DNA from 3 places in the Sphingomonas crocodyli genome. Region 1 is predicted to be linked to each of the others. Evidence: predicted binding sites of a transcription regulator. Region 1 holds the regulator's gene; each other region holds the start of a gene.
The links. Region 1 encodes LexA, which represses DNA repair genes until DNA is damaged. Its sites were predicted from a motif close to GTTCCNCNCTTGTTCT; they were not measured.
Positions count from the first base shown of each region.

Region 2: the regulator LexA is predicted to act here: its motif matches at 1,321-1,336, upstream of EOD43_RS18945 (ImuA family protein).
Region 3: the regulator LexA is predicted to act here: its motif matches at 6,228-6,243, upstream of EOD43_RS15000 (ATP-dependent helicase).

Region 1 is NZ_SACN01000001.1:78,884-88,985, forward strand. Features, by position in the region: gene EOD43_RS00395 (molybdopterin molybdotransferase MoeA) at 1-795, shown strand, start outside; gene lexA (transcriptional repressor LexA) at 872-1,540, shown strand; gene EOD43_RS00405 (DUF3224 domain-containing protein) at 1,543-2,013, shown strand; gene EOD43_RS00410 (PAS domain-containing protein) at 2,090-3,079, shown strand; gene EOD43_RS00415 (ComEC/Rec2 family competence protein) at 3,076-5,136, opposite strand; gene gltX (glutamate--tRNA ligase) at 5,226-6,647, shown strand; gene gltA (citrate synthase) at 6,697-7,980, shown strand; gene EOD43_RS00430 (sensor histidine kinase) at 8,155-9,483, opposite strand; gene EOD43_RS00435 (DUF2336 domain-containing protein) at 9,480-10,102, opposite strand, start outside.
Region 2 is NZ_SACN01000003.1:275,828-285,929, reverse strand. Features, by position in the region: gene EOD43_RS18950 (Y-family DNA polymerase) at 1-606, opposite strand, end outside; gene EOD43_RS18945 (ImuA family protein) at 524-1,270, opposite strand; gene EOD43_RS18940 (SOS response-associated peptidase) at 1,384-2,079, opposite strand; gene EOD43_RS18935 (SOS response-associated peptidase family protein) at 2,073-2,585, shown strand; gene EOD43_RS18930 (hypothetical protein) at 2,621-3,151, opposite strand; gene EOD43_RS18925 (LuxR family transcriptional regulator) at 3,519-4,268, shown strand; gene EOD43_RS18920 (acyl-homoserine-lactone synthase) at 4,347-4,976, shown strand; gene EOD43_RS18915 (phytanoyl-CoA dioxygenase family protein) at 4,973-5,869, shown strand; gene EOD43_RS18910 (GntR family transcriptional regulator) at 5,866-6,480, shown strand; gene EOD43_RS18905 (benenodin family lasso peptide) at 6,694-6,822, shown strand; gene EOD43_RS18900 (lasso peptide biosynthesis B2 protein) at 6,895-7,521, shown strand; gene EOD43_RS18895 (asparagine synthase-related protein) at 7,608-9,239, shown strand; gene EOD43_RS18890 (Atxe2 family lasso peptide isopeptidase) at 9,152-10,102, opposite strand, start outside.
Region 3 is NZ_SACN01000002.1:88,934-99,035, reverse strand. Features, by position in the region: gene EOD43_RS15035 (Maf family protein) at 1-131, opposite strand, end outside; gene infA (translation initiation factor IF-1) at 145-363, opposite strand; gene EOD43_RS15025 (flavin reductase family protein) at 501-992, shown strand; gene polA (DNA polymerase I) at 1,046-3,823, shown strand; gene EOD43_RS15015 (lipopolysaccharide biosynthesis protein) at 3,820-5,331, shown strand; gene folK (2-amino-4-hydroxy-6-hydroxymethyldihydropteridine diphosphokinase) at 5,328-5,810, shown strand; tRNA gene EOD43_RS15005 (tRNA-Lys) at 5,828-5,903, shown strand; gene EOD43_RS15000 (ATP-dependent helicase) at 6,247-8,532, shown strand; gene EOD43_RS14995 (TMEM175 family protein) at 8,600-9,235, shown strand; gene EOD43_RS14990 (MFS transporter) at 9,232-10,102, shown strand, end outside.

The sequences.
Region 1 (10,102 bases):
CGCCCCGTCGGCGGCGACTTTGCCGAGGGCGCGGCGCTGATCGCCGCCGGCGCGCCGCTCAACCCCGCCGCCATCGCGCTTGCGGCATCGGGCGGCCACGCGACCCTGCCCGTCCACCGCCGCCCGCGCGTGGCGATCCTGTCGACCGGCGACGAACTGGTCGCCCCCGGAGAGCCGACGCCCGGATCGCTGCTCCCCGCATCGAACGGCCCGATGCTCGCGGCCCTGCTCAGCGCGCTTGCCTGCGCCGTCGCCGATCATGGCATCGTGCGCGACGATCTCGCCGCGATCCGTGAGGCCTTCGCAAAGGCGGCCGAGACGAGCGATATCATCGTCACGACCGGCGGCGCATCGGTCGGCGATCACGATCTCGTCCTGCCCGCGCTCAAGGCGGCGGGCGCGACGATCGACTTCTGGAAGGTCGCGATGAAGCCCGGCAAGCCGGTGATGATCGCGCGGCTTGGTAACGCGATCGTCCTCGGCCTGCCCGGCAATCCGGTGTCCGCCTTCGTCACCGCCACCTTGTTCCTGAAGCCGCTGATCGCGCATCTGCTCGGGTCCGCCGATCCGCTGCCGCGCGCCTTCGCCGGCACGCTCGCCGGCCCGCTTCCGGCCACGGGCGTGCGCGCCGAATATCCGCGCGCGCGCCTCATCGACGGCCGGGTCCATCCGCTGATCGGGCAGGACAGCGCGGGCCTCTCCGCGCTGGCTGCCGCCGATCATCTGGTGGTCCGCCCGGCCCATGCGCCACCAGCCCTTGTGGGCGAGCAGGTCGAATTGCTTTCCCTCGCTTGACAGCGCCGTAACGGTTGCCTAAATGTTCCGCGTTCGTTCTGGCGACGTGCCGGAACCGTCATGTGAGGTGCCGGCGATGCTCACCGCCAAGCAACATGAACTGCTCATCTTCATCCACGATCGTCTGGCCGAGACCGGGGTTTCGCCCTCGTTCGAGGAGATGAAGGACGCGCTCGATCTCAAATCGAAATCGGGCGTGCACCGGCTGATCTCCGCGCTGGAGGAACGCAATTTCATCCGCCGCCTGCCCAACCGCGCCCGCGCGCTGGAGGTGGTGCGAATGCCCGAAACGGCGACGCCCAAGCCCGCCAAGACTCCGAAGCCCGCGAACACCAATGTTCCCGCGCCCGTCGCCGCGAATGAGAATGTCCTCGAAATCCCGCTGCACGGCCGCATCGCCGCGGGCGTGCCGATCGAGGCGCTCGAGGGGCAGAGCAGCCTTTCGGTGCCCGCCGCCTTGCTCGGGCCGGGCGAACATTATGCGCTCGAAGTCGCCGGGGATTCGATGGTCGAGGCCGGCATTCTCGACGGCGACTATGCGCTGATCCGCAGCGCGCAGACCGCGCGGGACGGCGATATCGTCGTCGCCCTGATCGCGGGCGCCGAAGCGACGCTCAAATATTTCCGCCGCGAAGGCACGATGATCCGGCTCGATCCGGCCAACCGCGCCTACGACCCGCAGCGTTATGCCCCCGATCAGGTGCAGGTGCAGGGTAAGCTCGCCGGCCTGCTGCGGCGCTACTGACGATGATCCGGCGCGGTCTTCTGCTGGCCGCGCCGATCGCGGCCGTAATCTTCGCGGCCTCGCCCCTGATGGCGGCCGAACCGGTCGAGCGGATCGCGACCGGCGCCTTCGACGTGAAGGCCGCGCCCGAAGGTGCGGCCGACGCGCCGATCGGCACCTACAAGCTCGACAAAGTCTATCACGGCGATCTCGACGGCATCGGCACCGGCAAGATGCTGACCGTCGACACCAAGACCGAAGGCTCCGCCGCTTATGTCGCGATCGAACGCGTCACCGGCACCCTCGCCGGCCGCAAGGGCGGCTTCGCGCTCGACCATGTCGGCACGATGGCGCGCGGCGCCACAAGCCTCCATATCGCGATCGTCCCCGACAGCGGCACCGATGCCCTGACCGGCATCACCGGCACCCTCGACATTCGCATCGAGAAGGACGGCAAGCATTTTTATACTTTGCGCTACAAATTGCCGAACTGAGCCGCTCGAACCGGCCCGAATGTCCATAAGTATATTTGCGTATCCGGACCTCTAAGGTAACGGACCACGGATACGTATGACAAAAACCCTCCACCCCGATGTTCCCGCACCCGTGCGTTCGCTATCGATTGCGACGCTGGCGTCCGTTCTCGACCAGAGCGTCGATTGCGTGAAGCTCCTCAATATCGACGGCTGCCTCGAATATATGAATGCCAACGGGCAGTGCGCGATGGAGATTGACGATATATCCGCAATGCTCGGTGCGGAATGGTCGTCGCTTTGGCCTGAAGAAACACGGCCCGTCATTCTTGACGCCTGCGAGCGCGTTCGGCGTGGCGAAGCCGTGCGGTTCGACGCTTATTGCCCGACAGCCAAGGGCAATCCCCGCTGGTGGAATGTTTCGGTTTCCGCCGTTCGATCCGACGACGGCGAAGTGACCGGGCTGCTGTCCGTGTCGCGCGACGTGACCGATGCCACGATAACGCGCCAGGCACTCGAAGTGACGACGGCGGAAATGCGGCATCGGCTGAAGAACAGCTATGCCATGATCGGCGGCCTCATGTCCGGCATGGCGCGGGGAACACCGGATCGGGAGGTGTTCGCTGATGAAATGGTCACGCGACTGACCGGACTGGCATCATCGCAAACGCTGTTCGCGTCGCGCGAAAACGCCCCCTGCCGGATATCCGATCTGATCCCCGCTTTGGTCGATGCGTTCGACACCGCGCACTGCTCGGTCACGATCGACACCATTGCGGATTGCGAAGTCGATCAGGGCCGCGCGGACGCGATTGCGCTAGTGCTGGGCGAACTGGCCGTCAACTCCTCCAAACATGGCGCGATCCGCCACGGCGGTTCGGTTTCGGTGGGTGCGTCCACGGCCACGGGCAATGTCGTCATATCCTGGACTGAGCTGTCGAACGGCATCGTCCATGCCCATTCACGCGACGGCGGCCAGGGCATGAAACTGATGGACCGCATCGTCCGCGCCCGCAAAGGCGACCTGAACGTCGCCTGGATCGATCGAGGGCTGACCGTGAAGGTCACTTTCCCGACAAGCGCTTAAGGCGCAAAACTTCCCCACGGATGCCGGCCAACCTGCTCGGCGACGCTCTCGACCTCACCCGATCCGACCCGGATCGCCAGACCGCCGGTGCTGCGCAGGAAGGAGGCGTCGGCCTTGAGCCAGCGGGGGTGGCAGGTGCGGGGAAGGCGGCGGTCGCCGACCACGATATCTGCGGCGGCGCAGGCGCGCGTCATGGCGCGGATGTCCACGAAGTCGCGGCTGCGGGTGGCGAGGAGGCGGATCGTGCGGTCGCCGCCGGTCACGTCCGCCGCGCACAGATCGGCGCTGCAGCGGGCGAAGGGCATGATCTCCAGCGCGGGCGCTTCGCCTTCGACGCCCGACGCCTCGCCCAGCACATCGCGGACATAATCGCCCGCCCGATCGCGCAGGATCGCGATACCGCCGCGCCCGTCACGCACCGCGACATGGCGGCCGTCGCCGGTAACGAGGAGGTCGGGCGGCGGGGTCAGCAGCGCCCAGACCGCACCGATTGCGAGCGGGACGCCGCCCCAGCGCCGCAACCGCGTCCGCCACAACACGATCCACAGGCCGCCCGCCGCCATCAGGGCAAAGGCGCCGCGTGGCATTGACGGGAGGGCCGCGACCGATCCCGGCGCATCGGCCACGACATGCGCGATCCACAGGAGCAGGCCCAGCGCCTTGCCGACCAGCCACCAGATCGGCGCGCCCAGCCCGACCAGATCGAGCGCAAGCGCAATCGCCTCCGCCGGCATCACGACGAAGGTGGTCAACGGGATCGCAACGATGTTCGCCGCCGCGCCGTACAGCCCCGCCTTGTGGAAATGGAACAAAGCGATCGGCGACAGTGCCGCCTCGATCACCACACCGCTCGCCAGTAGCATCAGCAACATGCGCCCGCCACCCAGCACGATCCCCTCATCCCGCCGCGCAGCGAAGGCGGCGACCTTCGGATGTTCGTGGAAGGCGACCAAAGCGGCGATCGCGGCAAAGCTCAGCTGGAAGCTCGGCCCCGCCAGCGCCTCTGGCCAGAAGACGAGGACGATCAACGCGCCTGCCGCGACCAGCCGCAGCGTGATCGCCTCCCGCCCCAGCGCGATCCCGCCCAGCACCAGCAGGGCGGCGATGCACGATCGCACGGTCGGCACCTCCGCACCGGTGAGCAACGTATAGCCGATCCCCGCCAGCGCGCCCGCCCCGGCCGCGATCAAGGGCAAAGGCGCGTGGAGCGCGAGGCGGCGCGACAAAGCGAGCAACCGGATCGTGAGCAGCATCACCGCCCCCACCACCGCCGTCACATGCAGCCCCGACACCGACAGCAGGTGCGCAAGGCCTGCGCGGCGCAGCGCCTCATTATCATCCTCCGGAATGCCGCCCTGATCGCCGGTGACGAAGGAGGCCGCGATCCCGCCTTCGCCCGCGCCCCTGATGCTCGCCTCGATATGTGCGGTCAGGCGGGTGCGGATGTCGGCGAGCGAGGAGCCCCCGCCCGCCGCGACGATCGCCGGCGGATCGAGCGCCTTGCCGGTCGCCCCGATCCCATCGAACCAGGCGACGCGCGCGAAATCATAGCCGCCGGGCACCATCGGCGGCGCAGGCGGAAGCAGGCGCGCGCGCACCTTCAGTCGCGATCCGGCGGACGGCACCGTCGGCAGATCATCCGCATCGACATTGATCCGCACGCGCGGCGGCAGATGCAGCGCGGCATCGGGCGCCACGAGCAACCGCACCACGCCGGTCGCCGGCCGCGGCTCGGCCGCCTCGACGATGCCCGTCAGCGTCACCACCTTCGGCCGATCGATCCGGGGTGCGGTGACCCAATCCGCCTTCGTCCAGATGGCGACGAGGCCCAGCAGCATCGCCAGCGCGAAGATCGCCACCGCGCGGCCCAGCCGGCTCGCCCCGCCGAAAACCAGCGCCGCCAGCCCCGCGCCCGCCGCCGCGATGCCCAGCCCGATCCAGCCGGTCGGCCCCGGCAGCGCGAACCAGCCCGCAATCCCCGCGCCGAAGCCCACCGGCAACCATAGGGCCAGCTGATCGCGCTCCGCCTCCAGCACATGCTCGATCGCGGCCAGCATCCGTCCGCCATCGGTTTGTCGCGGCGAAAGGGCTATGCTAGGGGCGGCGTCCGTCTCGGCCATCGCGCCATTTCTTGGAGAATCAGCGCGTGGGCGCAAGCACCGAAACCCGTCCTGTCGTTACCCGTTTCGCGCCGTCGCCTACCGGATTCCTTCACATCGGCGGCGCCCGCACCGCCTTGTTCAACTGGCTCTATGCGCGCCACATGGGCGGCAAGTTCCTGCTGCGTATCGAAGATACCGATCGCGCGCGTTCGACCGAGCCGGCGATCGAGGCGATCCTGGACGGCATGCGCTGGCTGGGCCTCGATTGGGATGGCGACGCGGTTTACCAGTTTGCCCGCGCCGATCGCCATGCCGAAGTCGCGAACGAATTGCTGGCGAAGGGCCATGCCTATCGCTGTTACGCCACGCCCGAGGAACTGGCCGAACTGCGCGAGCAGCAGCGCGCCGCCAAGCAGCCGCTGCGTTATGACGGCCGCTGGCGCGATCGCGATCCTTCCGAAGCGCCCGCCGGCGCGCCCTTCGTCATCCGGCTGAAGGCGCCGCGTGAGGGCGAGGTGACGATCGAGGATCGGGTGCAGGGCGCGGTCACGGTGCGCAATTCCGAACTCGACGACATGATCCTGCTGCGGTCGGACGGGACGCCGACCTATATGCTCGCCGTCGTGGTCGACGATCACGACATGGGCGTCACCCACGTCATCCGCGGCGACGATCATCTGAACAACGCCTTCCGCCAGCTCGCGCTGATCCGCGCGATGGAGTGGCCGGAGCCGATCTACGCGCACGTTCCCCTGATCCACGGTGCGGACGGCGCGAAGCTTTCGAAGCGGCACGGCGCGCTGGGCGTCGATGCCTATCGCGACGAAATGGGCCTGCTGCCCGAGGCGGTGAACAACTATCTCCTCCGGCTCGGCTGGGGCCACGGCGATGCCGAGATCATCGATCGCGATCAGGCGGTCGAGTGGTTCGACCTGGGCGGCATCGGCCGCAGCCCCGCGCGCTTCGACATGAAGAAGCTCGAAAACCTGAACGGCCATTATATGCGCGAGGCCGACGATGCACGGCTGGCCGATCTGGCCGCGCCCGGAGTCGCAAAGGCGCTCGATCGCGAGATGACGTCCGCAGAGCGAGCATTATTGCTGCGCAGCGTTCCATTTTTGAAGGTTCGCGCCAAGGATCTCAATGACTTGGCAGACGGATCGCTGTTTCTGTTTCGCGCTCGCCCGCTCGATATGGACGAGAAGGCAAATACGCTGCTAGACGAACCGGGCAAGGCGCTGTTGGCCCAAGCCCGCGACGTTCTTGCCGCCACGTCGGACTGGTCCGTCCCCGAACTGGAGGCGGCCATTCGCACCGTGGCGGAGAGCGCGGGGATCGGCCTCGGCAAGGTCGCGCAGCCATTGCGCGCGGCGCTTACCGGACGCACCACATCCCCGGGCATCTTCGACGTTCTGGCCCTGCTCGGCCGTGAGGAGAGCCTGGCCCGGATGGACGATCGCATTTGATTCAGCGCAGGCGGGGGGCCAGCCCGCCGGCCAGCATAGGAGGAATGATATGGGGGACACTGCAAAGCTCGAAATGGGCGGCAAGCCGTCCGACTACCCCGTCGTTTCGGGCACCATCGGCCCCGACGTCATCGACATCCGCAAGCTTTATGCGGCGACCGGCGCCTTCACCTTCGATCCCGGCTTCACCTCGACCGCGTCGTGCGAAAGCGCGATCACCTATATCGACGGTGACGAAGGCGTCCTGCTCCACCGCGGCTATCCGATCGAGCAGCTCGCCGAACAGTCGAGCTTCATGGAAGTCAGCTACCTGCTGCTGAACGGCGAACTGCCGTCGAAGGGCGAGCTGGAAAAGTTCAGCAACACGATCACGCGCCACACGATGGTGCATGAACAGCTGGCGCAGTTCTTCCGTGGCTTCCGCCGCGATGCGCACCCGATGGCGATCATGTGCGGCGTCGTCGGCGCGCTTTCGGCCTTCTACCACGACAGCACCGACATCAACGATCCGCAGCAGCGCCTGATCGCGTCGCACCGCCTGATCGCCAAGATTCCGACGATCGCGGCGATGGCCTATCAATATTCGGTCGGCCGTCCGTTCGTCTTCCCGAAGAACGACCTGAGCTACACCGCCAACTTCATGCGGATGACCTTCGCCAACCCGGCCGAGGAATATGAGGTCGATCCGATCGTCGTCGACGCGATGGACAAGATCTTCATCCTGCATGCCGATCACGAACAGAATGCCTCGACCTCGACCGTGCGTCTGGCCGGTTCGTCGGGCGCGAACCCGTTCGCGTGCATCGCGGCCGGCATCGCATGTCTGTGGGGCCCCGCGCATGGCGGCGCGAACGAAGCCGCGCTCAACATGCTGCGCGAAATCGGCACGCCGGATCGCATTCCCGAGTTCATCGCGCGTGCGAAGAACAAGGACGATCCGTTCCGCCTGATGGGCTTCGGCCACCGCGTCTATAAGAACTTCGATCCGCGCGCGAAGGTGCTGTCCAAGGCCGCGACCGAGGTTCTCGACAAGCTGGGCAAGAACGATCCGGTTCTCGATACGGCCCGCGAGCTCGAGCAGATCGCGCTCAAGGATCCGTATTTCATCGACAAGAAGCTCTACCCGAACGTCGATTTCTATTCGGGCGTGATCCTGTCGGCGATCGGTTTCCCGACCAACATGTTCACCGTGCTGTTCGCGCTCGCCCGCACCGTCGGCTGGGTCGCGCAGTGGAACGAAATGATCTCGGACCCCGGCCAGAAGATCGGCCGCCCGCGTCAGCTCTACACGGGCGCGACGCAGCGCGATTACGTGCCGGTCGACAAGCGCTAAGGCGCTGTCCATCGCGAGCTAAGGGAAGGCCGGGGAAACCCGGCCTTTTCTTTTTGTTTTGTTTGTTGAGCCCTCAAACGCCGGGCGGCGGGCATCCGCCTGCCTTGGCTTCCTCGCAATAAGCTCGGGCGGCCGTTCGGCCTTGCGAACCTCTACGAGGTTCGTTGGGCCCCGTCAGGCAGCGGGCAGGGTCAGGACGAAGCGGGCGCCGGTGCCGGTGGCGCTGTCGACGCCGAGGTCGCCGCCCATTGCGCGGGCGAGACGGCGGGCAATGTAGAGGCCCAGGCCGGTGCCCGAACCATCGGCCAAGTCGAGCCGTTCGAAGCGTTCGAACATGCGTTCGTGATTCTCGGGCGCGATGCCGTCGCCCATGTCGGCGACCAGCGCGACCGCCAGATCGCCCTCGCGCGCCGCGCGCAGCCAGATCGTGCCGCCGGGGGGCGAATGGCGGATCGCGTTGCTGATCAGGTTGATCAATATCTGCAGCACGCGGCGATGATCGGCCGATCCGATCACGCTGCCCGGCTCCGGCATGCCGATCCGCACCTGCTTGTCGGCTGCGCGCACCGTAAGAAGCCCGCCGGCGCGGCGGAGCAATTCGGCCAGATCGATCGGCTCGATCGAGGGGCGGAAATCGGGATCCTCGATCGCCTGCAGATCAACCAGATCGTCGACCAGAGCGAGCAGGTGTCGACCCGCCCCGGCTATATCGGACGCATAATCGGCATAATCGCGGCGCAGCGGCCCATCCTCACGCGCGCTCAGACTGTCGGCGTTGGCGATGATCCGCGCCAGCGGCTCGCGCAACGCGTTGCTCAGCCGCTCGCCAAAGGCGTTGATCGCGGCAGGCGCGGGATCGTCGACATCGCCCTGCGCAGCGCGGCGATGAACGAGCAGGCGATAGCCCGCCAGCCGCCCGACCCCGTCGATCAGCGGCAGGCCGTCGATCCGCACCGGCTCCCCGCCGTCGATCCGCAGCACGGCACCGCCATCTTCGAAGCGGGCGGCGGTGCGTGCGGCAATCTCCACCAACGTCTCGCCGCGTGCGCCGCGGGTAAGTTCGAACAGATCGTCGAGCGGACGGCCGATCGCATCGGCGACTGCGCCGGTCAGATGGACGATGCGCAGCGACGCATCGGTTTCGCAAATCCAGTCGGCGCGGGTGCGGGCGAAATCGCGCGCGCGGCCGGCGTCGTTGAGCGAGAGCGGGCTTTGTTCGTTCCAGCCGCTGATCGCGACGTCACAGCCGTCGCCGGTCGGCTTCACACGCGCCAGCAGATTAACGTCGCGGTCGCCCAGCGCCGCCGTCATCGCACGCGTGATCGGGATTTGGAGTCGCACCGCCAGCCGCACGATCGCGGCCAGAGGCGGCACCGCCAGCGGCTGCCCCAGCGTGCCGCCCGCGCGCTCCTGCATCCGCAATAATTGGGGATCGGCCTCGATCAGCCGACCGTCGCGATCGATGCGACCGATCGTCGCCTTGACCTCTCCGACCAGACTCACGGCAGATAATCCCGCTCGCCCAGTTCGGCGACGCCGCGGCGATAGGCGCGATCGGAGCGCCAGATGCCCAGCGCGTCGCGGGCGCGGCCCTCGTTCAGCGCATCGAAGGCTTCGCTGCGTTCGATAAGCCGATCCTCGGCGGTGCCGTGGGCAAGGCCGAGCCGCCACAGCATCGTCACCGCCGGCTCGCGCTGGCACCCGATCGCCTTGAGCAAAGTCGCGACCATCCAGGCCGAAGGATCGGCGACCATCGCCCACACGGTCGCCTCGTCGATGCTCCCACGCAGTGCGAGGCCCGCCGCAAACAAAGGCAGCAATCCGTCCTCAAGCGCCTGCATGATCAGCTCGTCATCGAGCATCTCTCGCTCATCGAGCAGGGCGACAAGCTTTGCGGCTGCGGCCTCGACCCCCGGCACCGGCTGCTGCTCGGCCAGATAGGCGCCGCCGATCGCGGTGACATGCGCGTCGGCGCGTTCGGCGCGCATGCCGTGGCGGCGGACCATATAGGTGCGCAGCGCGGCGGCGATCTTCCACACCAGCCGGCGGCGCAGCACCTCCGGCAGATCGACCCCGTCGAGCTGGGGTTCGCCAAAGGCATCCCTGCTCCGACTGTCGGCGA
Region 2 (10,102 bases), on a different contig from region 1:
GACCGATGCCGTCGGGGTCCAATGTGCGACGGCGTGAAGCGCGAGCCGATCGAGCCAGGCGCGATCAGCATCCGGCTCGGCATCGCGGACATCGAGATCGGCGACGAGTGCCCGGGCATGCGCAGCCGCCATGCCGGGCCGCAGACCCAGCGTAGCGGCCAGCGGACAGACCGACGTAACGACATCGCGTTGACCGGTCCGCAGGACGAGGATGGTCGGTCGCTGTTGAGGACTGGGCCAGTTCGACGCGAGCAGCGGTGCAGACGGGGGTGCGCCGTCGTCCGATGGCATCGCGCGAAACGGGTGGCCGGCCGCTTCGCTGCGTCTGCCGAGCACCCGCATCGTCGGACGCTGATGCGATGGCAACGCATCGATCTGTTCTGATGTCGGCCGATCGCCCAGCTGCTCATCACGCGCCCACCGCGCACCCGGCCGCCAGCCGCCTCCGCGAGGGACCGAGCAGGCACCGGGATTATCGTCGATGGCGCCGGGGAGGCGTGGACTGAGGTCGACCGGCTGGACGTCACGCGGCCTGACGGACCGCTCCGCCTGTCGCAACCGCTCGATCGGCAGAAGGGCAAGGCAGAGCGAGGCAACCCGTGTCATCGCACGCCTCCAGCTCAAGAGAAAAAGGATTGCCACCCCGCTGGCGAACCAGCTCGACCGACCAGCGCGCGCGTCCGAGGCCTGCGTGGGGTAGCGGCGCCGATGGAGCACAGCCTATTCGCCAGCGGGTCATTGCCGACGATGGTTGCGCGAGCGGACATCGCTCGCGCATTCGGTGGCGACGATAGAGCAGCATCGGCGTGCGCCCATCCGAAGCTGCAAGCTGAAGCCGCCGCGTGGCGGTCTGGTCGGCCGTTTTTACCTCGGCGATGACGCAGGCAAGCGATCCGTCGCGAAGACCGTCTTCGGCCAGTGCGAGCACGTCGGCATCCTTGCGGCCCTGGGCGTACAGGATCTTATCAGGACCAAGCCCGACCTGTTCGAGACCAGGGGCATAAAGATCGAAGCGACTAAGTGCCCATAGGACGGTGAAGCCCGGCGCATTTGCGAAACGTGCCGCAATTCCGGCCGCAAACAGCGTAGCGGCAGCGTCGTCTGTCAGGTTGGCCGTCGCCGCTGTAATCTCGTGGAGGCCCGCGCCATCAAGTCCGTGATCGGCGAGGCGATCGTCCACCTCCGGAATACCGAAGCCAAGGGCCGGGCCTCGACCTTCACGCACCTGTGCCAGCTCGGCGCGAAGTGCTGTGATCTGTTCGGAACGCATCCGCTCGTTGGAATGGGGCATAGGAAGCATAGGTCAGAATCGACTCGTTTGTTCCCTTAATGTTCCGCCCGGCATGGTCCTGCGTCAAGGGCCCTCGTGCACCCTTTGTAAAACTACAGCGCCAGGATGGATTGCGCCGCGGGCGCGGGCGGCGGAAACACGCGCGTTACAGTCAAACTGGCCTTGGGCAGATGGCCCAGCACATCCACTGCCGGAACCGCGGGATCGAGCCAGTCGGCCCACCGATTACGCGGCAATGGGATGATCTGACGATGATGATAAGGCGCGATATCCTCGCCCGCCTCAGTCGTCAGCATTGTGAATGCCTCGCCGACATCGGGATGCGATCGCCAAATGCCGGCGATACAGAACCAGCGATGCTCCTTCAGCGTGAACAGCCACTTGTCTTTCAGACGCTGCTTGCGATCCTCGGATTTTGTGAACTCATAGAAGCCATCGGCGAGGATCAGGCAGCGCTTTGATGAGAACTCGCGTCCTTCTGTCCTGAAATTGTGGACCGGCTTTCCGGTCGGCCCAGGCCAACTCCAGCGACGGTTGACGAGTTCGCCTAAGCCTCGCGCCCGATCGACACCGCGCACGATCGGCGCGGTGTCAGTGATCCTGATATCTTCGCGCGCCGGCACATTGGGCACTCCTTCAGGCATCGAGATCCTGATCTTGAGATCGTCAAAATCCTCGGCGATCGTAGCGATATCGACCTCGAGCCGGTAGTCGTTGCACATCCCTCTCGCTCCGACTTGCTTCCCGTTCTTGTTCTTCTTATGTTCTGAATGTGGATTCGGTGGCAACCCCTTTTGATTGCAACGCGCCGCTCGGCGATCGTCGGGCGATCATCCGGCGTAATCCTGACGATAGTCAAGAAATCGAAATGGTCGAGGCGATGTGGGGCAGTAATCCCAGATTTGCCGCTGGTGCCAGCTTTGGGTTCATCCGCTCGGAAGGACAGGCCTTCCCAAGCTACCGGTGTCTTATTCCGGCGTCGGAATTCATCGTGCGGGACGGCAAGAAGCAATATCGGGTGACGCTCGACACAGGCAACTTTTTCTATCTCGCCGGCGTCTGGGAACCTCCTATGGCGGGCTGGCCCCTGAGCTATCGCGTCATCACGGTCGATGCGAACCATGAAGTGTCGCTCTATCAGGAACGGCATGGCGCGATCATCCAGCGGCGCCAGGTGATGCAATGGCTTGATGCCACGGCCGCGGATGACGAGCTTCTCGTCACCCCCCCGCCACGCATCTTCGTGATACAGGAGATTGGCGCCAAGCCGGTCCAGACCAAACTGGCACTGTGACCGGCGACAAAAGCCGGTGCGAACGCCTTGAACCCTTAGCCCAGCCGCAAGGCAGGACGCGCACTTTCAGTGATCGTGTAGACGGCTTCGCGTTGCGCACCCCGGTTATGGTGGTCGACGCGTTCGCCCTGATAATGTCGCCTTACCAGGCCAGCCTGCACCAGGTCCGAAACAGCACGGCTGACATTGCACCGGCCCGCCTTCAGGACACGCAAGCGCACTTCGGCATCGACCAGGCGATCTCCCTCTACCGCATCGGCGGGAAGCCGGCCGGCATTCTCGAGTTCGGCACGGACTTGTGCCACGATCGCGAGGCGCCGGGCATCGCGCTGCGCCATCGGTACGAGCGCATCGCACAGCCAGTCTCGGATCGGCACGCGCCGATCATCCTCAAGGACATAAGGGCCCGCTCTGCCGCGCGCGTCGGCGGCCTGAGCGATCAGGTGCAGGACCATCAAGGAGTAGCGCGGGCGTTGCGAAACGCCCGCGATCCGCTCGATCAGACCTGGCAGCCCGAGCGCGTCATTGCGATCAGCATGTCCGGCAAAAAGATCTGTCTGGAACATAGCAGGAATCTAGCATGGTTGTTCGCCATGTGAATCCCTCCAGTCGGGCGATGTTCGATATTATCGCCCGTGACACTTTACCCTTGGGGTGAAGTGTCACGCGTAGGAAGGATGAGCGAATTGCATCGCTACAAGTAGTCCGATCAAATATTGATATTGTGCAATCGTCGTCATCCGCAATTCATGACCAATCGCGCCGAATTGGCTCAAATCAAGGCTTGAATGCTGCTGTTATTACCGATGATGGTCGCCCGCACCTGACTGAACCGGGCGGAGCGCGCCGAGGTGAAACCGGCTTGCCCACCCCCAAAAAGGCGATTGCCTGCGCTGTGACTGGGCGCGCGACAGGTGGTCGATACGGGCGACCATGAGCCGCATGAAGCTTGTGGATTCCTTCGTAAGCCAGCTGACCGGCCGGCTCGACGAAGCGAATCTTCACGAAGCACTCGAACGCGCAACCCACGACATGAGCTTTCACCATTTCGCCCTGTCACGACATCTGGACAGAAGCCGGGCGCTCGCACCGGATATTCGGTCGCATAATTACCCCGCCGGCTGGGTCGATGAATATGACGAGCGCACGTTGGGGAGCATCGATCCGGTGCGGCGGGCCAGCGAGCGCACCGTCGCGGGCTTCGCCTGGTCGAATCTCGGAGATCTGATCGCACTATCGGAAACCGACCGCATGACCCTTGAGCGCGGGCACCGGCACGGCATCGGCGATGGGATGACGGTACCGGCCAATATACCGGGGGAGGTCAGCGGATCCTGCACATTTGCCCTGCGCCCCGGCGAAGTCTTTCCCTGCCATCAGTTCGGCACCGCGCAGTTGATCGGCACATTCGCTTTCGAAGCGGCGCGGCGATTGCAGAATGACCGGCGGGCGCCACCCACCCACGCCCTCACCGAGCGTCAAAGAGATTGTGTTTTATGGGTCGCCAGGGGCAAGTCGGATTGGGAAGTCTCCAAGATCCTTGGCATCAGGCACGATACTGTTGTGCAGCATCTGAAAATGGCGCGTGAGCGATACGACGTGGAAAAACGAACGTCGCTGGTGGTCCGCGCATTGTTCGATGGTCTTTTCTCGTTCGCCGACATCATCCGCAGGCGTTTCTGATTACCCCCCCCCCATTTCTTGGTATTTGGGGCAATGCTTCCAAGGCCGACATTGAGCCTCCGTTGAAGGGAGGCTCTTATGCAGACGCTGTTTCCCACGTCAGTTTCCGATCGGGCGCTCCGGTCTATGTTCGCCGCGCGTAAAGAGGTTTTCGTCGACCTCCTCAAATGGGATTTGCCCATACTCGAGGGTCGCTACGAGATCGACCAGTTCGATACCAGCGACGCCGAATATCTGATTGTCGCGGCAAGCAACGATCGCCATCGGGCATCGGCGCGCCTGCTTCCCACCGAACGTCCTCATCTTCTCGATACGGTGTTTCCCCATCTGTGCACAGGCCCGATACCAACTGGACCTTCCACGCGCGAGATCACCCGCTTCTGCCTTGATCGCCACCAGCGCTCGGCAGAACGCAGGGAAGCCCGCAATACGCTGATTAGCGCCCTCGTCGATTATGCGCTGGAGCAGCAAATCGACGCTTATACCGGTGTCGCCAATCTCGACTGGTTCGAGCAAGTTCTTAATTTCGGCTGGGAATGCTCGGCGCTCGGTCGACCGATATTGGGGGCCACCGGATGGCTGACCGCCCTTCACATACGCATCGACCAGGACACACCGGCACGTCTGTGCGCACGCGGGATTTACCGTCCGGTCGGAGCGCCTGACGCTTCGCCCCTGCGGCCCTTGCATCTGGAGTTCGCGGCATGACCAGCCTCGCAATGGCGGACCACCCGCTGGCCGCGGCCGACGCATTGAACCGCAACGGCTATTGCATCATCCGTAACGCCGCGCCGGTCTCGGTGGTGATGGAGCTTGCCAGCGACCTTGATCCGATCTTCGACGAGACCCCATTTTGCCAGGGTCATTTCTATGGGGAACGGACAAAGCGCTTCGGATCGGTACTCCGGCGCTCCTCGCATGCGGCGGATCTCGTCCAGGCACCACCTATCCTGGCGCTGGCTGAGGCTGTGCTCGGACCGTGGTGCGACCGATTTCAGCTCAATCTGACCCAAGGCATCGCCATCCATCCGGGCGCACCGGCTCAGTTCGCGCACCGTGACGAAGATATGTGGCACGGCACGAAGGGCGTCCACGAATATCTGATCAATGTGATCTGGCCGCTCACGCGTTTCGAGCGCGATAATGGCGCGACAGTGATCTTCCCCAACAGCCACGGCCCGCTTGGGCGTGACACCGGCTGTACCAATCCGATCGTCGCCGAATGCGAACCTGGCGACGCCATCTGCTTTCTCGGTTCGACCCTGCATGGCGCTGGCGCCAATTGCAGCGACACTGAACGGCGTTGCCTCATCACCGGCTACAGCCTTGGCTGGCTCAAGCCCTATGAGAACCAGTGGCTCGCCTACCCCCCGCATATCGCTCGCCACTTCTCCACCGAGCTGGCCGAGCTGATCGGCTATGTCCAGCACCGGCCCAATCTCGGCAATTATGAGGGTCGATGCCCGTCGGTGCTGCTGCGCGACGCCGTACCCGATCATCTTGCAGCGGCGGACGCGCTCACGCCTGATCAAACCGCAATGCTCGCCGAGTTCATACGCGATCAGTCGCTCGACAACCATGCCCGGCAGGGACGCTTATGAGTCCTGCTCAGGCGCTTGCGCGCTGCTACGCGCACATCAAGCGAGAACTCCTGTTCGGCGAGTTCGGTCCTGGTCGTCGTCTCGAAGCGACCCGCATCGCCGATCAGCTCGGGGTCAGTATCACGCCTGTACGGGACGTGCTCAATCGACTGGTTGGCGAGGACCTCGTCATAGCCAAGTCCGGTGACGGCTTTCATGTTCCCTGGCTCACCCAGGACGAACTGCACGATCTCTATCTATGGAACGGCTTTGTGTCCGATCTGGCCGTGCGTGCCCCGAGCCAGCGCAGCGCCCCCTCGCCGCCTTCATCGGACAGTTACGCAGCCCGCGCCGCATCATTCTTTGCCGGCTTGTCCGTTGGCAGTCGGCCGATCGAATGGGCGATGCGGCGCAACAACGAGTGGCTGAGCCGAGCACGAGCGGTAGAACCCGACGTCATGGACGGCATCGACGAGGAACTGAACGAGCTCCTCGCCATGTTGGAGCAGAATGACCAGCGCAATTTAATCGCGGTTCTGCGGCGCTACCACCGGCGGCGTGAGCGCGCCGCGGATTTAGTAATACGTGCGATGCGAAGGCGATATCGAGAGGAAGATCCTGCCCCGCTCTAGGCCCTTCCATGTCAGGCCTCTGACCGGCTGGCCGTCGCGCATGTCCAGGCTCGCGCTAAAGGCGACGGCACGCACCCAGTGCGTAGTTTCACCAGCCGGTCAACCGCTCCGAAATATGACCGGAATTTCGGTATTATATCGTTTTTATATACCCTCGAACGCTGCAGCCTTGATCGTGCCGGCCCTGATGGCCCGCATCGAAAGGAGCACGTCATGAGCAAGGACGTTCACGAGGAAGACTGCATCGAGCTTGGCACTGCGAGCCTGAGCACCCAGGGCGCCGGCCCGCGGGTCGAAGACGAGATCGGTCTGCAGTTCCAGTCCGGTCTCACCAACGACTGACTGATCGGCGCGTGGCGACCGTCACGCGCCGATTTCACACGGTTGCTTGCCATGCCATCGGCCTCATCCTCCATGTTCTGGTGCCTGATCGACGATCAGCCGATCGTCCTCGACATTCAGCGGGACAGATATTGTCTGCTGACGGGCAAGACCGCTGTTGCGCTTGCCGCGCTCGATCCCGATGCCGCCGCGCCAGATAAGCGGGCCGTTCTCGAACAACTCGCCATGCTCAATATCGTGGCGGCGCAAACATCCGAGATCAGTCCGCCTTGCTCCCATCGCATAGCCGAGCGCGAGATCCAGCATCTGCCGCCTCCCTCATGGCTCGATCTGACCGAAGTTATGATCGCGCTTTTCCGCAGCTTCAGCCAGCGCCGATGGGCGCTGGCGAAGCGCGTGGACGAGTTCCGCAGGCGAAAGGCGCGTACGCCTTCCGCTCCCGATTTGCCCCTGGCCCCTGCCGAGGCGGTAGCCAGTGCCTTTGATCGCTCGCGCCGGCTGACGCTTGGTTTCGACCAATGTCTGGTACGAGCCTTCGCTCTGGCCACCACCCTCCTCACCCGGGGCTACCACCCCGCGATCATCTTCGGCGTCCAGCTCCGCCCCTTTGCCGCGCATTGCTGGGTCGAACTTGACGGGCGCTTGATGGACGACCGGATCGCGCACGTTTCCCTCTTCACCCCTATCCTCGTCCTGTGAGCGGTCCGTACATCATCATGGTCAGCGACCACCCTCACCCGGGCCCGGTTCCCGAAACCGTGTCAGCGGTTGCGGCCTGTCTCAACATGAGCGTCCACCCGCTGATGAATCGCGCTTGGCTTCTGACCCGGTCCGACACGTCCTGGCGCACAACCGGCGCAACTATCGTCATCGGCGACGCCTTTCCACGCGCGTGTGACAGGTCCTCACCGTGCGTTTTCGACAATCTTTGGGGCGGCTACGTCGCCGTTTTGCTGCCCGCGGACCAAGGGGGCGCGATAGAGCTCTGGCGCGATCCGTCGAGTGCGGTTGGCTGCTATTATGCGCGCAGCCGGGAATGGACGGTCTTCGCGTCCAATGCAGGTGACCTGGCACGAGCAGGCGTCGTCGCCGTGGAGATCGACTGGTACGGCCTGGCCGCGCATCTTACCTTTTCGCAGCTTCGCACCCCACGCACGGCGATCAACGGCGTTCACGAGTTGCTTGCCGGTGGACGGCTTCGGCTCGGCGAGCGGGGCGTTACCGCGCAAGCCATGATCTGGTCTCCCTGGGCCTACGGCGCGCCAGACAAAATGATCCGGGATCCAGCCGACGCGTCGCGCGCGGTACGCGAGGCGATCCTCGGCACGGTCGCCGCCCGGCTAGATGGCAAGGGCCGATCAATTTTGCGGCTGTCGGGCGGCCTCGATTCGTCGATTCTGGCTGCGGCGATGAAGGCGGCTGGTCACGACTTTGTCTGTCTCAATTACCGCACCCGTCACGCGTCCGGCGATGAGCGCCATTATGCGCGCAAAGTCGCGAACCACCTGGCGGTCGAACTCCATGAGGTCGAGCTTGACCCTGCTCGCGTCGACCCGTTCCGATCGAGCGCTCGAGACATACCGCGCCCGACGATCTTCAGCTTCAGCCAGGCCCATGCGCACCACCTTGAGGAGACTATAGGACTGACCGGGGCGAGCGCGATTGTCGATGGCGGCGGCGGCGACAATGTCTTTTGTTATCTGCATTCCGCCGCCACGGTCGCGGATGCTGTGCGATTGGAGTCCCCCACAGGCTGGTGGAGGGCAGCCTGCGACATGAGTGATCTGAGCAAAGCCTCGCTGGCGACCATCGGTCGTGCGACGGTCGCGAAACTTCGGCACGGTCATCTCTATCGCTGGCAACCGACCGACTTCTGGCTCAATCAAGATTACGTCCCGTCCTCGTCCTTCCAGCACCCCTGGCTTTGCACGCCCGGCACCGGTCTCCCGGGCACGCTGCGCCATATCGCAAACATCATTCAGATCCAGAACCATCTCGATGCCGGATCGCTCGTTCGTCTACCCGTGCTCTCGCCCTTGCTGGCGCAGCCCGTGATGGAAACCTGCCTGCGGGTACCAAGCTATCTCTGGGCGCGCGGCGGTATCAATCGCCGCGTCGCGCGCGACGCCTTCGCGAACCTCCTGCCGGAGGAAATCGTGTGGCGGCGCGACAAGGGCACGCCGACATCGATCGTGGGTGGATTGTTTGAAACGCATCGTGATCGCCTGCGCGACCATCTGCTCGGCGGTGTTCTGGCGTCAGCCGGCTTCCTTGACCGACCTCGCCTCGAGCGCGTGTTCGATCAGAATCGCGTCGCGCAGGACATAACCTACTCGCTGCTCGTTCGCCTCGCCGATGCCGAAAGCTGGGCATGCGCCTGGTTGAGCCGATCAGACCAGCCACGCGCGCTCGCCTGATCGGCAAGAGCGGACCAGCGAGCATATTGCTCCTCCTTGGCAGGATCCGGGTCTCGGCGCCTTAGCAACCAGAAGTCGAACCAGTCGATCGTGCGCTGATAAAGGGCGAGGCGGTGCGCGGGTTGCCACTTGATGTGGCCCTCATCGGCAAAGACGTGCATCTCGGTCGGCGGCCCGACCCGTCGAAACGCCGCATAGGCCTCCAGCGCACGCTGATATTCGTCGTCTCCCAACTGGAGCAAAATGGGTCCCGTGATCCGCGACGCGCCGAGCGCTGGTGACACAGCGCGCCAGAAGGTGTCGCGTGGCACAATAGGCGAAGGATAACCGGCGCGTTCGCGCGCGGCTTCCCATGCCGGACCGACCAGGATCGCGTCAGTATCGGGGTCCGCGCAACACGTGCTGGCAGCGGTGGCGGCAAACAAGTCGTTATGATGGAGCAACAGATACCAGGCCGTGGTTGATCCGTCGCTAAGGCCGGTGAGCCCGATCCGACGATCATCGACCACATTCAACGCGCGCGCCGCGTCGATCCCCGCCAGAACCGAGCCTGCGACGTTGCGCCGCTCTGCCCAGTTCACGGCGCCGATCGCATCGACTTCGCGCCAACTGGAAAAGCGTCCCGGATATCGCGATCCGTAACTCGCCGGCCGCTGGACGCTCAGGACCGCATAGCCGCTGGCCGCCAGGGGGAAGATTGGAACCTCGTCCCCGGTGCCTCCCCGCAAGAAGCCACGGCTTTCATACTGGACCACGATCAGTGGATATCTGGTGCCCGGTCGCCAGTCCGGCGGCAGGACCAGATCGCCGAACGCGCGAAAGCCCATGGCATTCGTCCACATGAGCCGGCGCACTGAACCGGA
Region 3 (10,102 bases), on a different contig from region 1:
TCGCCCTTGCGTTCGGTTTCGTCGATGTCGGCGGGGTCGATCGCGTCAGGCTCGATCCCCAGCCGGCCGATCAGTTCGCGGCGGCGCGGGGACGAGGATGCGAGGATCAGGCGCGGACGCGTGTCAGCCATGCGTCCGGCCAGCTTACTTGAAGCGATAGGTGATACGGCCCTTGGTCAGGTCGTAGGGGGTCAGTTCGACCAGCACCTCATCGCCCACCAGCACGCGGATGCGGTTCTTGCGCATCTTGCCCGCGGTGTGGCCAAGGATCTCGTGATCATTTTCAAGACGCACGCGGAACATCGCGTTGGGCAGGAGCTCGACCACCTGGCCGCGCATCTCCAGCAGTTCTTCTTTCGCCAAACGAAGCCTCTATCTTTTGGGGTATTGTTCGAAAAGTCGCGCCGCCCATACGCTCCTGGCCGCAAAAAGAAAAGCTTGGGGCTTTGCGAACGCCAGATGAGCGGCTAGCGCACATCTGAAACAGTTAGAGGAATTAGATGGTGACCGACGAGGCGCTGAGCAATGGGTTCAAGCAGGCGATGCGTCGCCTGGCCACCACGGTCGCGCTGATCACGTCGGGCAAGGGCGATAATTGGGCGGGCATGGCGGCGACCGCAGTCGTCTCGGTCTGCGCCGAACCGCCGACGATTCTGGTCGCGGTGAACCGTTCGGCCAGCCTCTATCCCACGCTCCACGCCGAACAGCGTTTCTGCGTGAACCTGCTGTCCGAACGGCACAAGGATCTGGTCGGCATCTTCAGCGGCAAGAAGAAGGGCCGCGAGCGTTTCGAGGATGGCGCCTGGACCGCCGGCGAATGCGGCCTGCCGATCCTGTCCGACGCGCTGTCGGCGCTGATGTGCAAGACGGTGTCGACCGTCGACGTCGGCACCCACACCCTGTTCATCGGGGAGGTCGAATCGATCGAGAACCATATGGATATCGATCCGCTGATCTGGGTCGACGGCGGGATGGCGAGCGCGGCGCGCTGAGCCGCCCGCGCTAACCTTCCAAGTCGTTCCGGGGGCTGCTATCCCCCGCGCTTATGTCTTCCAACCATCTCTATCTGGTCGACGGCTCGGGCTACATTTTCCGCGCCTATCACCGCCTGCCGCCGCTCACGAATCGGCACGGCACCCCCGCAGGCGCGGTGTTCGGCTTCACCACCATGTTGTGGAAGCTGGTCGACGAACTGCACAAGGCCGACGGCCCGACCCATCTCGCGGTCATCCTCGATGCGTCGTCGAAGACGTTCCGCAACGAGATGTACGATCAGTATAAGGCGCATCGCCCGCCGCCGCCCGAAGATCTCGTCCCGCAATTTCCGCTGATCCGCGATGCGGTGCGCGCCTTTTCCGTGCCGTGCATCGAGGAACTGGGGCTGGAAGCCGACGACATCATCGCCTGCTATGCCGAGGCCGCCTTGGCGCAGGGTTGGCAGGTGACGATCGTGTCGTCGGACAAGGATCTGATGCAGCTGATCCGCCCCGGTCTCGACCTGCTCGACACGATGAACAATCGCCGTCTCGGCGCGGAGCATGTCCTGGAGAAATTCGGGGTCGAGCCCGAGCGGCTGGGCGACGTGCTGGCCCTGATGGGCGACAGCGTCGACAATGTGCCCGGCGTTCCCGGCATCGGCCCGAAGACCGCGAGCCAGTTGATCCAGCAGTTCGGCGATCTCGACACAGTCCTCGCCTCGACCGACGCAATCACCAAGCCGAAGCTCAAGCAGTCGCTGATCGACCATGCCGACAATGCGCGCCTGTCGCGCGAACTCGTCCGCCTGAAGTGCGATGCGCCGCTGCCCGAGCCGCTCGACGATCTGGCGCTGAAAGGCCTGCCGCCCGAGCCGCTGCGCGCCTTCCTGGAAGATATGGGGTTCAAGTCGCTGCTCGCTAAGGTCGGCGGCACGTCGACCGGCGGGCCGACCGTCCTCGCACTCGCGCCGACCGGGCAGGAGGCTCCGCCCCCGCCGCCCAAGCTCGACGCGGTGCCATTCAACCACAAGGATTATGAGACCGTCGTCGATGAGGAAGCGCTCGATCGCTGGATCGCCGAGGGTTTCAAATGCGGGCGGATCGCGGTCGATACCGAGACCGATTCGACTGATCCGGTCCGCGCGCGCCTCGTCGGCGTCAGCCTCGCGACCGCGCCGGGCAAGGCCTGCTACATTCCGCTCGCGCATATCGGCGACGGCCTGCTGTCCGAAACGCCGAAGCAGATCGCCAAGACCACCGCGATCGCGAAGCTGAAGCCGCTGCTCGAAGATCCGTCGATCCTGAAGATCGGCCAGAACATCAAATATGACATGGTCGTTCTGGCGGGCGAAGGCATTCAGGTCGCGCCTTATGACGATACGATGCTGCTCAGCTATGATCTCGACGCGGGCCTTGGCGGGCACGGCATGGACGATCTGGCGCAGCGCCACCTCGATCATGCCTGTATCGAGTTCAAGACGGTGTGCGGCACCGGCAAGGCGCAGATCACCTTCGACAAGGTCACGCTCGACCGCGCGACCGAATATGCGGCCGAGGATGCCGACGTCACGCTGCGGCTGTGGCAGACGCTGAAAGGCCGGCTGGCGCGCGAAGGCGCGACGCGGGTCTATGAACTGGTCGATCGCCCGCTCGTCCCCGTCCTCGCGCGGATGGAGACGGCCGGCATCAAGGTCGATCGCGAGGAACTGGCGCGCCTCTCCGCCGAATTCGCCGGCGAAGCATCGCGGCTCGAAGCCGAGATTCACAAGGAGGCCGGCGGCCCCTTCACCGTCGGCAGCCCCAAGCAGCTGGGCGACGTCCTGTTCGATCGCATGGGCCTGAAGGGTGGGCGCAAGGGCAAGTCGGGCGTCTATTCGACCGACGTTAACGAGATGGAGCGGCTGGCCGGCGAAGGCGTGACGATCGCGCGCATGGTGCTCGACTGGCGCCAGCTCACCAAGCTGCGCTCGACCTATACCGAGGCGCTGCAGGAGCAGATCAACCCGAAGACGGGGCGCGTCCACACCAGCTTCTCGATGGCGGTCGCGCAGACCGGGCGCCTGTCGTCGACCGACCCGAACCTGCAGAATATCCCGATCCGCACCGAACAGGGCCGCCGCATCCGCGATGCCTTCGTGGCCGAACCGGGCAAGGTGATCCTGTCGGCCGACTATTCGCAGATCGAATTGCGCCTTGCCGCGCATATGGCCGATGTGCCCGCGCTCAAGGAGGCTTTCGCCAAGGGCGAGGACATCCACTCGCTGACCGCGCAGGAGGTGTTCGGCGAAGTAACGCGCGACACCCGCGCGCGCGCCAAGACGATCAACTTCTCGATCCTCTACGGCATCTCCGCCTTCGGCCTCGCCAACCGGCTGGAGGTGCCGCGCGCCGAGGCGCAGGCGATGATCGACCGCTATTTCGCGCGCTTCCCCGGCATCAACCACTATATCGCCGCGACGCTCGCCGAAGTGCGCGAGAAGGGCTTCACCACCACATTGTTCGGCCGCAAGACCCATCTGCCGTGGATCCGTTCGTCAAAGCAGGGCGAGCGCCAGTCGGCCGAACGTCAGGCGATCAACGCCCCGATCCAGGGCACCAGCGCCGACATCATCAAGCGCGCGATGCTGCGCATGGAGCCGGCGCTCGCTGCCGCAGGTCTCGCCGACGTGCGCATGCTGCTGCAGGTGCACGACGAACTGGTGTTCGAACTCGCCCCCGATCAGGTCGAGGCCGCGAGCGTGGTGATCCGTGAGGTGATGGCGGGCGCATGCGAACCCTATGTCTCGCTGTCAGTGCCGCTGGGTGTCGAAATCGGCACAGGTTCGAGCTGGGGCGCCGCGCATTGAGCCTTCCGCCCGAGACCGCGCCACAGGATGGCGCGACGCCGCCCAAGCAGGGTGACGACATCCAGGCGCTCGCCAAAGGCGGGCGCACCAATTTCTTCGGCTTCCTGCTGCGTCTCGCCGCGCGGCTGCCTTTCCTGTTCATCGCCGGCCGCTGGTATGGGGCCGAGGCGCTGGGTCGCTTCGCTTATGCGATCATCATCGTCGAATTCGTCGCGACGCTGGCAACGCTCGGCCTGAAGCGCGGGCTGGCCGAACAATTGTCGGCCACCGATCGACCGCACGTTCATGTCGTGTGGGATGCGCTGCTGCTCGGCGCGATCGCCTCGGCCATCGCTGCGACCACGCTCGGCTATCTACCCGAACTGATGTTCCCCAACAGCGGCATCAACGGGCTCGAATGGCTGCTACCGCTGACGATCTTTGCGCTCGCCTGGTCGGACATTTCGCTGGCCGCGCTCGCCTACCGCCTCGATATCGCGGCGACGGTGCGCGCGCGATCGATCATCGAACCGTGGACGATCAGCATCGCGGCCTTCGGCCTTGCCTTCTATTCGCTGCGCGACGGACTGATCATCGCCTATGTCGTGTCGATGGGCGCGGCTCTGGTCGCCTCGATCATCCCGCTGATCCGCAGCTTCGGCTGGCCGCGCGGCTGGCGACCGCGGCTCGCAGGGCTGCTCTACATCGTGAAGCGCAACGTGCCGCTCGCCGCCGCCGACGCGATCGAATGGGGTTCGCGCCGGCTCGACATCGCGATCCTCGGCCTGTTCTTCTCGCCCGCGATCGTCGGCATCTATTATGTCGCGCAACAGGTCGCTTCGCTGCCACAGAAGCTCAAGACCAGCTTCGATCCGATCCTCGGCCCGGTCATCACCCGCAACCTCGAAGCCGGCAACAAGGCCGCGGTTGCGCAGCAGGTGCGGCAGGTCGGCTTCTGGATCATCGCCGCGCAGGCGGGGATCGGCCTTGCGCTGGGCATCACCGGCGAGGGCGTGATGGGTCTTGTCGGCCCGAACTTCGTCGGCGGCGCGATGGCCTTGTCCTTCCTCCTCCTCGCCGAAGTCGTCGCGGCAACGGCGGCGGTATCCGAATCGGCGCTGATCTACGTCGCGCGCCACCTGAACCTGATGATCTCGCTGGGCATGATCGGCATCCAGATCGCGCTGAGCTTCGCCTTCGTGCTGGTGCTGCGGGACGAATTCCACCTGCCCGTATTGTGGCAGGCGGCGGCGCCGGCAATGGCGCTGGCCACCGCGCTGGGCATCGCATCGGTGATGAAGTCGTCGCTCCTGTCGCGACTGCTCGGCGCGCCGGTGTCGGGCTGGCGCTGGCCGCTCATCTGGGCGGCGCTGGCGGCGGGCGTGGTCGGCATGGTCGCGGTGCAATTGCCCGAATGGGTCGAGCTGGCCTTCGGCATCCCCGCGATCCTCGCGGCGTTCGGCGCGGTTATCTGGCGCTTCGGCTTTACCAAGGAAGACCGCACCCTGTTCCGCCTCAAGGAGGCATGATCCAGACTTACGCCATCGCGCTCGGATCGAACCGGCGCCACGGCCGCCACGGCGCGCCGGCCGCGGTGCTGCGCGCCGCGATCGCCGCGCTGGAGGTCGAAGGCGTGGCGATCATCGTGACCTCACCGATCCTCGCCACCCCCGCGCTTGGCCCCGCCGGCCGCGCCTTTGCGAACGCCGCCCTGCTCGCCGAGACGCCGCTCGATCCGCCCCAGCTGCTCGCCTTGTTCAAGCGCATCGAGCGCAGCTTCGGCCGCCGGCGTGGGCGGCGCTGGGGTCCGCGCGTGCTCGATCTCGATATCATCCTGTGGTCGGGTGGCGCCTTCCGCAGCCGTCGGCTGTCGATCCCGCACCGGGAAACGGCGAAGCGCGCCTTCGTGCTGAAACCGCTCGCCACGATCGCATCGCACTGGCGCCTTGGGCCGGGCAAAGTCGCCCATGCCCTCGCCCGCCTTGACCGCGCCCGCCCTCGCTCCTAGAGACGCCAGCCTTGGTCGAGCTCGTAGCTCAGTCGGTAGAGCAACGGACTTTTAATCTGTAGGTCATGGGTTCGAATCCCATCGAGCTCACCAAGCATCCCACCCCACAGCGCCCGCCATTTTGTTACCGCACCGCAACGTGCGCGTAACGCAATTGTCTCGCGGCGCAGCGTTCGATCTTAGCACTGGCAAAAGTCGCGAAAGTCTCACATTTGAGACAGGCCGTTGCGTCGTAGCGTTCAAAAAACAATTTCCCCGGAGTCCAGGATGCTGCCGACTGCCCCCGCCGCCGCTATCGCGCCGCAACTCGTGTTGAGCGTTCGCCACGCCTTCGGTTTCGCCTTGTCGACCGTCATGTGGCTCGCGATCGGCGCCGCCTTCCTCTGATAGAAAGACGGGGTTGCCCGCAGCGGCTCCGTTCCCTACCTGTTCGCGCGTGAACAGTGACGCGCCCATTTCCGAACCCGGCTATCTGCAAGGCCTGAACCCGCCCCAGCGTGAGGCGGTGCTGACAACCGAAGGCCCGGTGCTCGTCCTCGCCGGCGCGGGCACGGGCAAGACCGCCGCGCTCACCGCCCGTCTCGCACATCTTGTCGCCACGCGCCGCGCCTGGCCATCCGAGATTCTCGCCGTCACCTTCACCAACAAGGCCGCGCGCGAAATGCGCGAGCGCGTGGGCAGGCTGCTGGGGCAGGCGGTCGAAGGGATGGCGTGGCTCGGCACCTTCCATGCGGTCGCCGCGCGGATGCTGCGCCGTCATGCCGAACTGGTGGGCCTGACTCCCAGCTTCACCATCCTCGACACCGACGATCAGTTGCGCCTGATCAAGCAGATCCTGGCCGCCGCCGACCTCGACGAGAAGCGATGGCCCGCGCGCCAGTTCGCCGGCGTGATCGATCGCTGGAAGAATCGCGGCCTCACCCCGGCGGATATCGACGCGGGCGAGAGCGAGCAGTTCGCCAACGGGCGCGGCGGCGAACTCTATCAGCAATATCAGGATCGGCTGCGCGCGGTGAACGCCTGCGACTTCGGCGATCTGCTGCTCCACATGCTGACCATCCTGAAGACGCATCGCGACGTGCTGGAGGCGTATCAGGAGCGCTTCCGCTACGTGATGGTCGACGAATATCAGGACACGAACAGCGCCCAATATCTGTGGCTCCGCCTGATCGCGCAGCGGCGCAAGAATATCTGCTGCGTCGGTGACGACGATCAGTCGATCTATTCGTGGCGCGGTGCGGAAGTCGCCAACATCCTGCGCTTCGAGCGGGACTTTCCGGGCGCCGCCGTCATACGCCTCGAACAGAATTACCGGTCGACGCCGCATATCCTGGCCGCCGCGTCGGGCGTGATCGCGAACAATGGCGGGCGGCTGGGCAAGTCTTTGTGGACCGAGGCGGCCGACGGCGAGAAGGTTCGCGTCGTCGGCGTCTGGGACGGCCCCGAAGAAGCCCGCCGCGTCGGCGAGGAGATCGAGACCTATCAACGCAATGGCGGCAAGCTCGACGACGTCGCGATCCTCGTGCGTGCGCAGTTTCAGACGCGCGAGTTCGAAGACCGCTTCATCGCGATCGGCCTGCCCTATCGCATCGTCGGCGGCTTCCGCTTCTACGAGCGCGCCGAAATCCGCGATGCGCTCGCTTATCTGCGCGTCATCAGCCAGCCGGCCGACGACCTCGCCTTCGAACGCATCGTCAACACGCCCAAGCGCGGGCTGGGCGACAAGGCGGTGTCCAAGCTCCACATGCTCGCGCGCGCCGAGGGCATCCCCCTCACGCTCGCCGCCGCGCGCATTCTCGGCACCGACGAACTCACCCCGCAGGCGCGCCGCGCACTCGGCAATCTGGTCGGCGATATCGCGCGCTGGCGCGATCGGATGAACGATCTGCCGCACGCCGAACTGACCCGGCTGGTGCTGGAGGAATCGGGCTATACCGCGATGCTCCAGGCCGAAAAATCGACAGAGGCCGACGGACGGCTGGACAATCTGAGCGAACTCGCCCGCGCGATGGAGGATTATGAAAACCTCCCCGCCTTCCTCGAACATGTCAGCCTGGTCATGGACAATGATGCCGACGCCGATACGGCGAAGGTGACGATCATGACGATCCACGCCGCCAAGGGGCTGGAGTTCGGCACCGTGTTCCTCGCGGGCTGGGAGGAGGGCGTCTTCCCCTCGCAACGCGCGCTCGACGAAGGCGGGCTCGCCAGCCTCGAGGAGGAGCGTCGCCTCGCTTATGTCGCGATCACGCGCGCACGGCGGAAATGCACGATCATCCACGCCGCCAATCGCCGCATCTACGGCCAGTGGACCTCGTCGATCCCGTCGCGCTTTGTGGGCGAACTGCCCAAGGAGCATGTCGATGCCGAGACGACGATGTCGGGCGGCGAATCGCTGTGGCGCGCGCAATGGTCCGAACAGTCCGATCCGTTCGCGCATGTCGCCCGCGCGCAGGGGCGCGGCCCCGGCTGGCAGCGGGCGGCGGCGGTCGGGCCGATCCCCAAGTCGCCGGGGGCCAGCGGCCGCGTCCTCGAATCGCGCGCCTCGGCCGTCAGCATCGCGCAGCCCTCACGCAAGGACATCGCGCTGGGCACCCGCGTCTTCCACACCAAGTTCGGCTATGGCGCGGTGGTCGAGATCGAGGGCAACAAGCTGGAGATCGACTTCGAACAGTCCGGCCGCAAGCGCGTCCTCGACAGCTTCGTGAGCGTGCCGGGCTGATTTCCGCGCGTCTTGGGCAAGGGCATACGCTTGCGCCAATGCACCCTGCCGTTAAGGCTGGCCAACGATGACCTCCGTCTCAGCCCGTCTCGACGCGTTCACCGACGCCGCTTTCGCCTTTGCGGTGACCGTGCTGATGGTGTCGGGCGGCATGTCGACCGAGGGTAGCGATGCCGATCTCATGACGATCGTGCGCCGCATCCCGGCCTTCGGGATCGGCTACGTGATCGTTGGCATGTTCTGGTTCGCGCATGTCCGCTGGCGGCGGTTCCGCGGCGAAGGGGACTGGCGATCGGTGTTGCTCACCTTCCTGCTGATCTTCGTGGTTCTGATCTACATCTTCCCGCTGGGCGCGATGGCGACCGACCTGTCATCGCTGATATTCGGCGAACCGGACCCCGATCGCCCGTCCGTGCGGATGCTGTTCACCGTCTATGGCGTCGGCTTCTTTGCGATGTCGGCCACGACCTCGCTGCTGTTCTGGGACGCCTTCGTCTCTACCGAGCTTGATCCGGCGCTGCGCTCCCCCGTGAAGGGAGAGGCGATCATCTATGCGATCCTCGCGGGAACCGCCGTCGTCTCGACCGCGCTCGCGATGGCAGGGGGCAGCCCGGCCTTCTTCGCACCCTTCATCTACGCGAGCCTGCCGATAACGATCGGGGTCTTTTCGTGGTTCTGGCATTGGGGCGATACGCCGGCATGAACGAAGACGGCCTTCCCCAGCCCCGGCGACTGCTGGCGATCATCGCCTTGTCGATGGGCACCGCGCTGACCACGATCGACGGCGCGATCGCCACGGTCGCGCTGCCGACGATCGCGCGCGATCTGCATGTCGACGGATCGGCGGCGGTGCTGGTCGTCACCGTCTATCAGCTGACCCTGTTGATGACGATGCTGCCCTGCGCGGGGATCGGCGATCGGATCGGGCTGAAACGCTTCTACCAATATGGGCAGATGCTGTTCGCGATCTCGACCATCCTCTGCTTCTTCGCAAAAAGCCTGCCCTTCCTGCTGGTGGTGCGCGCGATGCAGGGGCTGGGGGCCGCCGCGACGCTCAGCATGATGGCGGCGATGATCCGCAACATCTATCCGTCGAGCCATCTGGGGCGCGGGTTGGGTGTCAACAGCGTGGTCGCGTCGAGTTCGGCGGCGCTCGCGCCGACATTGGGCGGCTTCATCCTGCTATACGGCCAATGGCCCTGGGTGTTCGCTGCCGCCGTGCCCTTCGCGATCCTGTCGCTGATCCTCGGGCGTCACGCGCTGCCGGACATTCCGCCGTCGGAGGGCAAGTTCGATCTGGTGGGATCGGTCTATAACGTCATCGTCTTCGGCCTGCTGATCTTCGGGCTCGAAGGGCTGGTGCATGGCGATTCGCCGATCGTGTCGCTGGCGGTAATGGGCGTGGGCGTGCTGGTCGCGATCCGTTTCGTGAAGCACGAATTGCAAGAGGAGCGGCCGATCCTTCCGGTCGATCTGTTCGCCAGCAAGCTGATCTCACTGTCGATCGCGGGCGCATTGCTCGTCTTTATGGCGAATGTCAGCCTGACCTTGTCGATGCCCTTCCGCCTCC